2 regions of the Brevibacillus choshinensis genome follow, and region 2 is predicted to be linked to the other one. Evidence: riboswitches for the same ligand, from Rfam matches in the RefSeq annotation. Region 2 holds a riboswitch; the other holds the start of a gene.

Region 1 (4,799 bases), 500 kb from region 2:
GGAACTTCCGCGTCCGCAAGCGTGGCTGAACGACAGGCGTACAATCCATTGGGTTGTGCGCCTGTCTGCTTGGCCGTATCGGCGAGTTTTCGAATCCGGTGGAAACATGGTATGATGGCAAAAAGTACATTCGTGGCGTATGCCGAAAGAAAGGATGGGGGAAGGGAAAATGGGAGAGTGCAAACTGGATCACAGTGTAGAGGATGTGCAAAAAAAGCTGGCGGAACAATCTCCTTTCTTGCCGCAAGAGAAGGTAGAACAGCTGCGGGCATGGCTTGAAACCAAGCAGTCTCAAGAAGGACTGAACGAGCTGTTCCACCTACTGAAGAAATACGATTTGGCGACGCCTGAAGAAAGAGCTCTGCGGGAAGAAAAAATGGCACTTCTTCTGGGATAACTCCCCTTAGTCGAGCTGCTTGCGGCCGTTAAAGCCATCGTAGAGTCCGTGGTAGTGTGTGATGGATGACTCGCCCTCTCTCCAGCAGAGGAGGACTTCTTCGCCATTGATCATCGCCGGGAAATCAAAGAGTCCGATGTCGATATCCTTGACTTGGATCCCTTTGCTGATCAGCTAAGTGACACGCATTTGGGCTTCCATTTCCATGAATTCGAGGCGGCATTCTACGGCAAACAGCTCCTCTTCGTTAACAGGCTGTTCTTTTTTGATCTGTTCACGTTGCTGGTACAGCTTATAAAAAGTGCGTTTGGCTTCCTGCAAGAAGGATAGCTCTTCGCGTACATACGGCAATAACTCATTTGCTTCTTCACGAGTAAAATATTTTTTGGACAAGAGTACCACCTCCTGATCCTATTATACTAGCAACCCACCGCGGGAGAAAATGACGGAAGCATATCCGATGTGATTTTTGCTTTCTGCAGCAAGGAGCCGAGATGAAAGATCGATTGTATTATCAGGATGCCTATACGCAAACATTTACAGCAGACGTGGTGAAGCGGGGAACGGAGCAGGACGGTTCTCCCTTCGTCGTTTTGAGTCAAACCGCCTTTTATCCCACGGGTGGCGGCCAGCCATCTGATCAAGGGAAACTTGGCGGGATCCGTGTCATGGATGTGGAAGAAGTGGATGGAGAGATTCGCCATCGACTGTCAGATCCATTGCCGGAGAACGTGACACAAGTAGAGGGCCAGATTGACTGGGACCGCCGATTTGATCATATGCAGCAGCACGCGGGACAGCACATCTTGTCCGCTGCGTTCTTGGAAGTGGCGGGTGCAGAGACGCTGGCCTTTCATTTGGGCAAAGAGCGTGTCACGATTGACGTGAGACTGGATGATTTAAAAGAGGAACTCTGGGAGAGCGTCGAACAGAGAGCCAACCAGATCGTACTGGAGAACCGCCCGATCTCTGCCAGATTCGTGGATGATGAAGAACTGGCGACGTTGCCTTTGAAGAAGCAGCCGACCGTGACGGAAAACGTTCGCGTGGTCATCATTCCCGAATTCGATTACAATCCATGCGGTGGTACGCACCCGGCACATACCGGGGAAGTCGGCATGATCAAAATCTTGGGGTGGGAACGTCATCGGGGGAACATTCGTCTGGAGTTTATTTGTGGATGGCGCGCCTTGCGAGACTATACGAAAAAGCAAGCTGCAGTCAGGGAAGTGTCGAAGCTGCTGATGACCAGTGATTCAGAAGTGATCGCGCAGACGCAGAGACTGATTGCGGAGCGAGATGCGTTGAAACAGAGCTTGCAGGAGAAGGAGAAAGTTCTGCTGGAGGGAGAAGTCCGCCAGCAGCTGGAGCGAGCAAGCCAAGTCGGTCCTGTACGAATCGTGCAGCAAACCTTTACAGACAAAACCATTCAACAGCTCCAGCAATTCGCCCAGCAAGCTGTCGCGCAAGCTCCTGATGTCGTTTGCCTATTGGCCGCGACAGGAGAAAAACTGCAGCTTGTATTTGCCAGGGGACCCCAAGTCGACGTGGCAGTCAATCAGCTGATGAAGGATACGCTTCCCCTCGTCGAAGGACGGGGCGGGGGAAATCCAGCCATGGCACAAGGCGGTGGACAACCGAGCTTGCCTGCGGAAGAAGTGCTGGCTCATGCTCGCAGACAGCTGGAAGCTGCGCTGGCCTAAACCGGTAGAATGGAAGCATGGGCAATGCAAAAGGAGGAATTTAGGTTCATGTGGAACCCGGGAGATATTGTACGTGTGACCCAAAAAACAGGAGAGTATATCACTGAGGTGTTGGAAATCCATGATGCCAAGCTGCTGGTAAAGGTCTTGGCCGTCACGAAATTTCCTACCCAAGGAGATTTGCATACTTCCTATGAAGTGGACGTCCCCTTGTTTCACCAACGTCCGGCCTTGTCCTACCAAGAAAAATTCATGGTATTTAGCAACGCGGTCACGAGGTATAACGGCATGATTCCGGATTACCGAGAGTCTGTGCGTGTAGCCATGGAGCGCGAAATGGAGAAAATGAGAAAGATGTCTCAGTGGGCTGCTCGCTGTCTGCTTGAGCTGGAAGCCCTGCACAAGGAAACCTTTACAAATTCAAAATAGAGTGTTACTGTAGAACTCGAATGAACGACAATTGAATACGATGACTACCAAGCGGGAGCCGAGCGACGTCGGCTGAGATTGTAACGAGGGTGTTACTGACCGTTGAACCTGATCTGGGTCATGCCAGCGGAGGAAGAGGTATAACGAATCGTTATAAAACCAAACCATCCACGGCGGATGGTTTTTTTATAAAAACGATCTGCGTGATGATAGGGAAGACGGCTTCTTCTGTTTTGCTGGGTGAAATCCAGCAGTGGGAGGAGTCGTTTTTTTGTACTATCGGAAGTATTAAAACTTAAGGCTGATAGTATAAGCGCAACCAAGTCTGCACCAAAAAGCTTGGTGCAGCCAGGTTTCTAATGGATGGGAGGAATACGATGGTAGTTACGCTCAATGGAAAAAAGGTAGAACTGGCAGAAGAGATCAGGACGATCCGTGCCCTGCTCGCCTCATACCAGCTGCAGGAGAAAATCGTGGTAGTGGAACAAAACGGTGACATCATCGACCGTACACGCTACGAAGAATCACCGATTGCAGATGGAGATCGCATAGAAATCGTTCACTTTGTTGGAGGAGGATGATCATCATGGATACATGGAAAATTGGCCCTTACGAATTTCATTCCCGTTTGCTTTTGGGAACAGGGAAGTTTGCGGATTTAGAGACACAAGGCAAGGCGGTAGATGTTTCGGAGGCAGAAATCCTGACGTTTGCGATTCGCCGACTGAATTTGGAAAATCCGCAGGAGCCTAACTTTTTGGAACAGCTCGACTTGAATAAATACACGCTGCTGCCAAACACGGCGGGAGCCTATACCGCGGAGGAAGCAGTTCGCATCGCGCGCTTGGCAAAAGCATCCGGACTATGCGACATGATCAAGGTCGAAGTGATCGGGGACCCCAAAACCCTATTGCCTGATCCGATCGGAACTCTGGAAGCTTCCAAAATTTTGGTTGAAGAAGGTTTTATCGTTCTGACTTACACGAATGATGATCCAATCCTCGCTCGCCGACTTCAGGAAGTGGGCGTTCATGCAGTCATGCCAGGAGCTTCTCCAATCGGTTCCGGCCAAGGAATTGTCAATGAAAATAATCTCCGTTTCATTATCGAAGATGCAAAAGTGCCGATCATTGTCGATGCAGGCATCGGGGCGCCGGCCGATTGCGCGAAAGCGATGGAGCTGGGTGCAGATGGCGTGCTCTTGAATACAGCCGTAGCTTTGGCGGACAATCCCGTGCTCATGGCAGAAGCGATGAAGCTGGGTGTGGAAGCAGGACGCAAAGGGTTCCTGGCTGGACGCATTGCGAAAAAACGGTATGCGTCTGCGAGCAGCCCGACCGAAGGGATGATTGAGTAGCATGAGAGGGCTCGCGGCAGCAGTCGAGGCTATCGCCAACCGAGGGGACGAACTGTTTGACTTGCTGGGCAAGCTGGTGTCACAGCCAACCGTGAGTCCCCCGGCTCGCAACAGTGAGCAGGCCCAGAGCTTGATTGCGGGGGAGCTGCAGGAAATGGGCTTTGACATCGATCGATGGCCCGTGTATCCCGGTGACGATAATGTCGTGGGACGACTGCCGGGAACTGCTTCAGAAGAGTCCAAGAGCTTGATCATCAATGGCCATATCGACGTCGCGGAAGTAGGAGATGACACGGGATGGACGTATCCGCCATTTACGTTGACGACAGGACCGGACGGCAGATGGTACGGTCGCGGGGTGGCAGATATGAAAGGCGGATTGGCTGCCAGCTTGTTTGCCATCAAAATGCTGCGAGAGCATGGCGTCGAACTAAAGGGAGATCTTCTCTTCCAGTCGGTCATCGGTGAAGAAGCCGGAGAAGCTGGGACCCTCGTGGCAATTGAGCGAGGCTACAGCGCCGACTACGCCGTTGTCGTCGATACGAGCAATCTGCATATGCAAGGGCAAGGCGGAGTCATCACAGGCTGGATTACGATTGAGAGCCCGACGACCTTGCATGATGGGATGCGGGCCAAAACCATCCATGCCGGCGGGCGCGTCCACGGTGCTTCGGCGATTGAAAAGATGATGAAAATCATCGCATCCTTGCAAGAGCTGGAACGTCACTGGGCCGTCATGAAAACCTATCCCGGATTCGCACCTGGGAGCAATACGATTAATCCTGCTGTGATCGAAGGCGGAAGACATGCCGCTTTTATCGCCGACAAGTGTGCGCTGTGGATTTCGGTCCATTTTTATCCAGACGAATCCTACGAAGACATCATTCGCCAGATCGAGGATCATGTTTGCCGT
Region 2 (4,799 bases):
GCCTCCCTTTCGCATGCATTACTTATAAATGCGGCTGCCGCCCTTGCGAAACTCGTCGGCTTTTTCCTGCAACCCTTCTTCAAGCGCTGCTTCCTCGCTCAATTGCCTAACCTGCGCGTACGCACGAATATCCTGCGTAATGCGCATGCTGCAAAACTTAGGTCCGCACATCGAGCAAAAGTGGGCTGATTTGGCACCTTCTGCAGGCAGCGTTTCATCGTGGTACTCACGCGCTCGTTCAGGATCGAGCGAGAGGTTAAATTGATCCACCCAGCGGAATTCAAAGCGTGCCTTGGACAGGGCATCGTCGCGTTGCTTTGCTCGAGGGTGCCCCTTTGCCAGATCGGCGGCATGCGCGGCGATTTTGTAGGCGATCAAGCCATTGCGTACGTCTTCCTTGTTCGGCAAGCCGAGGTGTTCCTTGGGAGTCACGTAGCAGAGCATGGCCGTACCAAACCATCCGATCATGGCAGCCCCAATGGCCGAGGTAATGTGATCATAGCCTGGCGCGATATCGGTGGTCAGCGGTCCGAGTGTGTAGAAAGGGGCTTCATGGCAAATCGTCAACTGTTTATCCATGTTTTCTTTGATTTGATGCATCGGTACATGTCCAGGGCCTTCGATCATAACTTGCACATCGTGCTCCCATGCGATTTTCGTCAATTCTCCTAGCGTCTCCAGCTCGGCAAATTGCGCCTCGTCGTTGGCGTCGGCGATCGATCCGGGTCTCAAGCCGTCTCCTAGCGAAACAGCGATATCATACGCTTTGAGAATTTCGCAAATTTCCTCAAAATGAGTGTACAGGAAGTTTTCTTTATGATGGGCCAGGCACCATGCAGCCAGGATGGAACCGCCGCGCGAGACGATGCCTGTCACCCGTTTGGCTGTGAGGGGGATATAGCGGAGCAGGACGCCGGCGTGGATGGTGAAGTAGTCTACGCCTTGCTCTGCCTGTTCGATCAGCGTGTCGCGATAGATCTCCCAAGTCAGGTCCTCCGCCTTGCCGTTCACTTTTTCCAAAGCCTGATAGATCGGGACCGTACCGACCGGGACAGGGCTGTTGCGGATGATCCATTCACGTGTGGTGTGGATATGTGCTCCTGTAGACAGGTCCATAATCGTGTCCGCTCCCCAACGAACCGACCACATCATCTTTTCCACTTCTTCTCCAATGGATGAGGTGACGGCAGAAGTGCCGATGTTGGCGTTCACCTTGACGTGGAAGTTCCGTCCGATGATCATGGGCTCGCTCTCTGGGTGGTTGATATTGACGGGAATGATGGCTCTGCCCCTGGCGATTTCTTCACGTACAAAATCGGGATCGACTCCTTCACGCAGTGCGACAAATTCCATCTCGGGTGTCACGATGCCACTTTTCGCGTAGTGAAGCTGAGTGACGGGTTTTCCCTGCTTGGCTCGCAGGGGGTGATGACCTTCGTGTGGGAAAGAGGGGACCTCATGCAGGCGATTTTCGTTTCGAATGCCGTTGTCGCGAAGCTGGATGGGCCGCCCCTCGTAGGCTTCTGTATCCTCCCGCTCTTCGATCCAGCGTGAACGCAAAGGGGGAAGACCGCGGGAACTGTCAGGAACATAGCCTTCTCGGGTGTATTCTCCGCTGGTGTCATAGACGCGGAGAGGGGGATTGGGTACCTCTCCCGTCGGTCCTTCAGAAGGATGCAAGGATATTTCTCTCATGGGGACGCGAATATCAGGTCTGCTTCCGCTCGCGTAGACTTTTTTGCTGCCTGGAAAGGATACGACTGGTGACAGTTGAAACGGGGGGGTGCTGGATGTGTGGGGCATAAGAAAACCTCCTTGGTCATGGTTGCACAATGCGCGAACCTTGCGGGAGGCGAAAGAATCCCCGCGCCATGAAAAAGCGCCGCATGGGAGCATGCGACGCCAGACGCGAGAGAAGAACAGATACGGGTATCCTAAAGATACACGTTCTGATCGTGTCGTTTATGACAATTCCTCCGCTGGCATTACCCAGTTCAGGTTCAACGGTCGATGGCAAATCAGCCATCCTCTCAGCCTGGTTATTCCCAAGCTCCCGTGCTATGTACTTGATCGATTTCATGATTAGCATACAGGCACCCATTTCTATTTTCAAGTAAAAGTTTGAGAAAGGAAGGTGTGACCCATACCAAAAAACCTGTCCATGCCGGACAGGTTTTGGTCTTTCTTCTCTTGTCATACGGTTGTTGTTTTCTTTCTCCGCAGCGTCTTGGTGGTGGAACCGGCTGTCGTGTCGCCTGCAGCCTTTTGGACGGGGGCCGCCTCTTTTGGGGCTGCAGCGGTCTGTTTACGGCCGGTCTTCTTTTTCACAGGCTCAGGCGTCGGTTCGGGCTCGAGCTTGATCGGACCAGGTCCATTTCCGCCAGTCGCTTCGAGGCTTTCCCGCAGCGCTTGCATGAGATCGATGACATTGGTGCGCGGTACGGCAGGGGACGTAGCAATCTCTTGCCCCTCCAGCTTTTTCTCGATCATTGCCTGCAGCTCGGCCCGATACTCGTCCGTATACTTGCCTGGTTCGAATGGGACCGTCATGTTGTTGATGAGTTCCGTGGCCATTTTCAGCTCATTTTCCGACAAGGCAACGTTAAAATCCGGAAGGGCAGGTACTTGGCTCACGGGACGAACCTCATCGGGGTAAAAAATGGTCTCCAGCATGATGCAATGCTCATACAAGCGCACGACTGCCAGGCTCTGCCGATTGCGCATGGTTACCTGGGCGACTGCGATCTTTCCCGTCTCCTCCATGGCAGCGCGCAGAAGGGAATAGGCTTTATCGCCGGTTTCCTGGGGGGAGAGAAAATAGCTTTTGTCAAAGTAGATCGGGTCGATATCTTTCAAATCGACGAAATCGAGAATTTCAATCGCCCTTCTGGTTTCCGGCGTAATGGCTTCCAGATCCGAATCGTCGATGATGACAAAATGCCCTTTTTCGTATTCGTAACCGCGGACGATCTCGCTGGCTTCGAGTTCGCGCTGGCAGTGGGGACACATCTTGGTGTATTTTATGGGCGTATGGCATTCCTTGTGGAGCTGGCGAAAGCGGATATCGCGCTCCTCAGTTGCCGTAAACATTTTGACGGGGATATTCACCAGACCAAAGCTGATCGAGCCTTTCCATACCGTATGCATGACATTCCTCCAGTCTGCGCCTTTGCTTTTTAGTATTTGCTGCGCGCGACAGGTGCGCCAAGGAAAATGCAGGTGAGGGGGATCTCAGCAGATAAAAAAGCCAGCCGTTGGAAGTACGGCTGGCTGGCACCCTTTATTGTCCGTGTTTGATGATGTCGGATTGATCGGCTTCGGATTGCATTTGTCTCGCTTGCTCTACGCCTTCTCCCGTGCGATCTGCGATGGATTGGGCTTCCGATGCTTCGAGCTTTTGCTTGGAAGGTTGTTTTTCGGCCAAGGTCATTCACTCCTATTCGGAAAGGATCTGGGTGGCTGTACGAGGTACACCCTGCCTTTTATCGTGCCCGAAGACAAAAAAAATACCCCATCACCACAAGGCGATGAGGCAGCTGTTCAACTCCTCCCTCACGGGGAGAGATGGCACGGAATGCTCCTATCAGACACGCCGTGCGCCAAAGTGAACCGCCTTTCAATTATGGGAGAGGAGAAACCGGAGGAAGAGCTTATGGGGAAACGTAAGTCTTCTCCGCGGTTGTCAGCGACACCGTTGCGTCGCTATCCATAAGCATTTCCCAATTGTTGGCCTTGTATACATCCAGGGCAGCATAAAATTTCCACTTGCAATTTTACGCGTACTACCAGTTGTGATAGTATGAAATCATTCTTGGGTCTTCCTGCAACAAGAACGAATACATAATTGGAATTGACAGGTGAAAACGAATGCGGGTCATCGCGGGTGAACACAAAGGACGTCGGTTGACGGCTGTTCCGGGAAAAGGAACTCGGCCAACGACTGACAAAGTGAAAGAATCGATTTTTAACATGATCGGTCCTTATTTTGACGGCGGTTGGGCATTGGATTTGTATGCCGGTACCGGCGGGTTGGGCATTGAAGCGTTGAGCAGAGGAGCGGAGCGTGCCGTTTTTGTCGAACGGGATGCAAAGGCCTTTGCTGTCGTCAAACAAAATTTGGCTGCTTGCAGACTGGAACAACAGGCAGATCTGTATCGAATGGATGCCGACCGGGCGATCCGTACGTTGGCGACACGGAAACAAGCGTTTGATCTCGTGTTTCTCGATCCTCCGTACGCCCATCAAAAAATTGCGGAAGAAATCCAGCAGCTGCAAGATCTGAATATGCTGGCGGAAGGGGCTTGGATTATCGCCGAGCACGACGTCGGTGTCAAACTGCCGGAAGAGATTGGCGATTGCGTACAGGATCGTGCCTCGACATACGGCGATACGGCTGTGACCTTGTACTACTTTGATCGTGAATCCCAAGAGGAAGAATCAGACGAATCGACAGGTGAAGCAGCGCAATCCGAGGAAGGATGAGTGAGTCATGACCATTGCGGTTTGTTCAGGGAGTTTTGATCCGGTTACGTACGGTCATCTCGATATTATCACGCGCGGGTCGAAAGTGTTTGACAAGGTGATCGTTGCCGTTTTGATCAACGCAAAGAAGAAGTCCTTGTTCAGTGTGGAAGAACGGGTGGAGCTTCTGCGGCAAGTAACTGCCGATTTGGGCAATGTGGAAGTGGATTCGTTTGACGGTCTTTTGATCGATTACATGAAAAAGCGCAATGCCCAGGTCATTATCCGGGGATTGCGCGCTGTGTCTGATTTTGAATACGAAATGCAGGTTGCTTCTA

The links. Region 2 has a riboswitch for thiamine pyrophosphate ahead of thiC (phosphomethylpyrimidine synthase ThiC). Riboswitches for the same ligand answer to the same signal wherever they lie in the genome.
Region 1: another riboswitch for thiamine pyrophosphate. It lies ahead of thiS (sulfur carrier protein ThiS); the one in region 2 lies ahead of thiC (phosphomethylpyrimidine synthase ThiC).

Annotation. Positions count from the first base shown of each region.
Region 1 is NZ_CP069127.1:3,119,200-3,123,998, reverse strand. It holds gene JNE38_RS15750 (glycoside hydrolase family 18 protein) at 1-29, shown strand, start outside; gene JNE38_RS15745 (50S ribosomal protein L7ae) at 170-397, shown strand; partial or broken gene JNE38_RS15740 (DUF2203 domain-containing protein) at 404-790, opposite strand; gene JNE38_RS15735 (alanyl-tRNA editing protein) at 892-2,100, shown strand; gene kapB (kinase-associated lipoprotein KapB) at 2,149-2,529, shown strand; TPP riboswitch at 2,571-2,681, shown strand; gene thiS (sulfur carrier protein ThiS) at 2,907-3,110, shown strand; gene JNE38_RS15720 (thiazole synthase) at 3,116-3,886, shown strand; gene JNE38_RS15715 (acetylornithine deacetylase) at 3,888-4,799, shown strand, end outside.
Region 2 is NZ_CP069127.1:3,617,152-3,621,950, reverse strand. It holds gene thiC (phosphomethylpyrimidine synthase ThiC) at 19-1,803, opposite strand; TPP riboswitch at 1,953-2,067, opposite strand; gene JNE38_RS18255 (non-homologous end joining protein Ku) at 2,194-3,147, opposite strand; gene JNE38_RS18250 (hypothetical protein) at 3,281-3,424, opposite strand; gene rsmD (16S rRNA (guanine(966)-N(2))-methyltransferase RsmD) at 3,868-4,482, shown strand; gene coaD (pantetheine-phosphate adenylyltransferase) at 4,490-4,799, shown strand, end outside.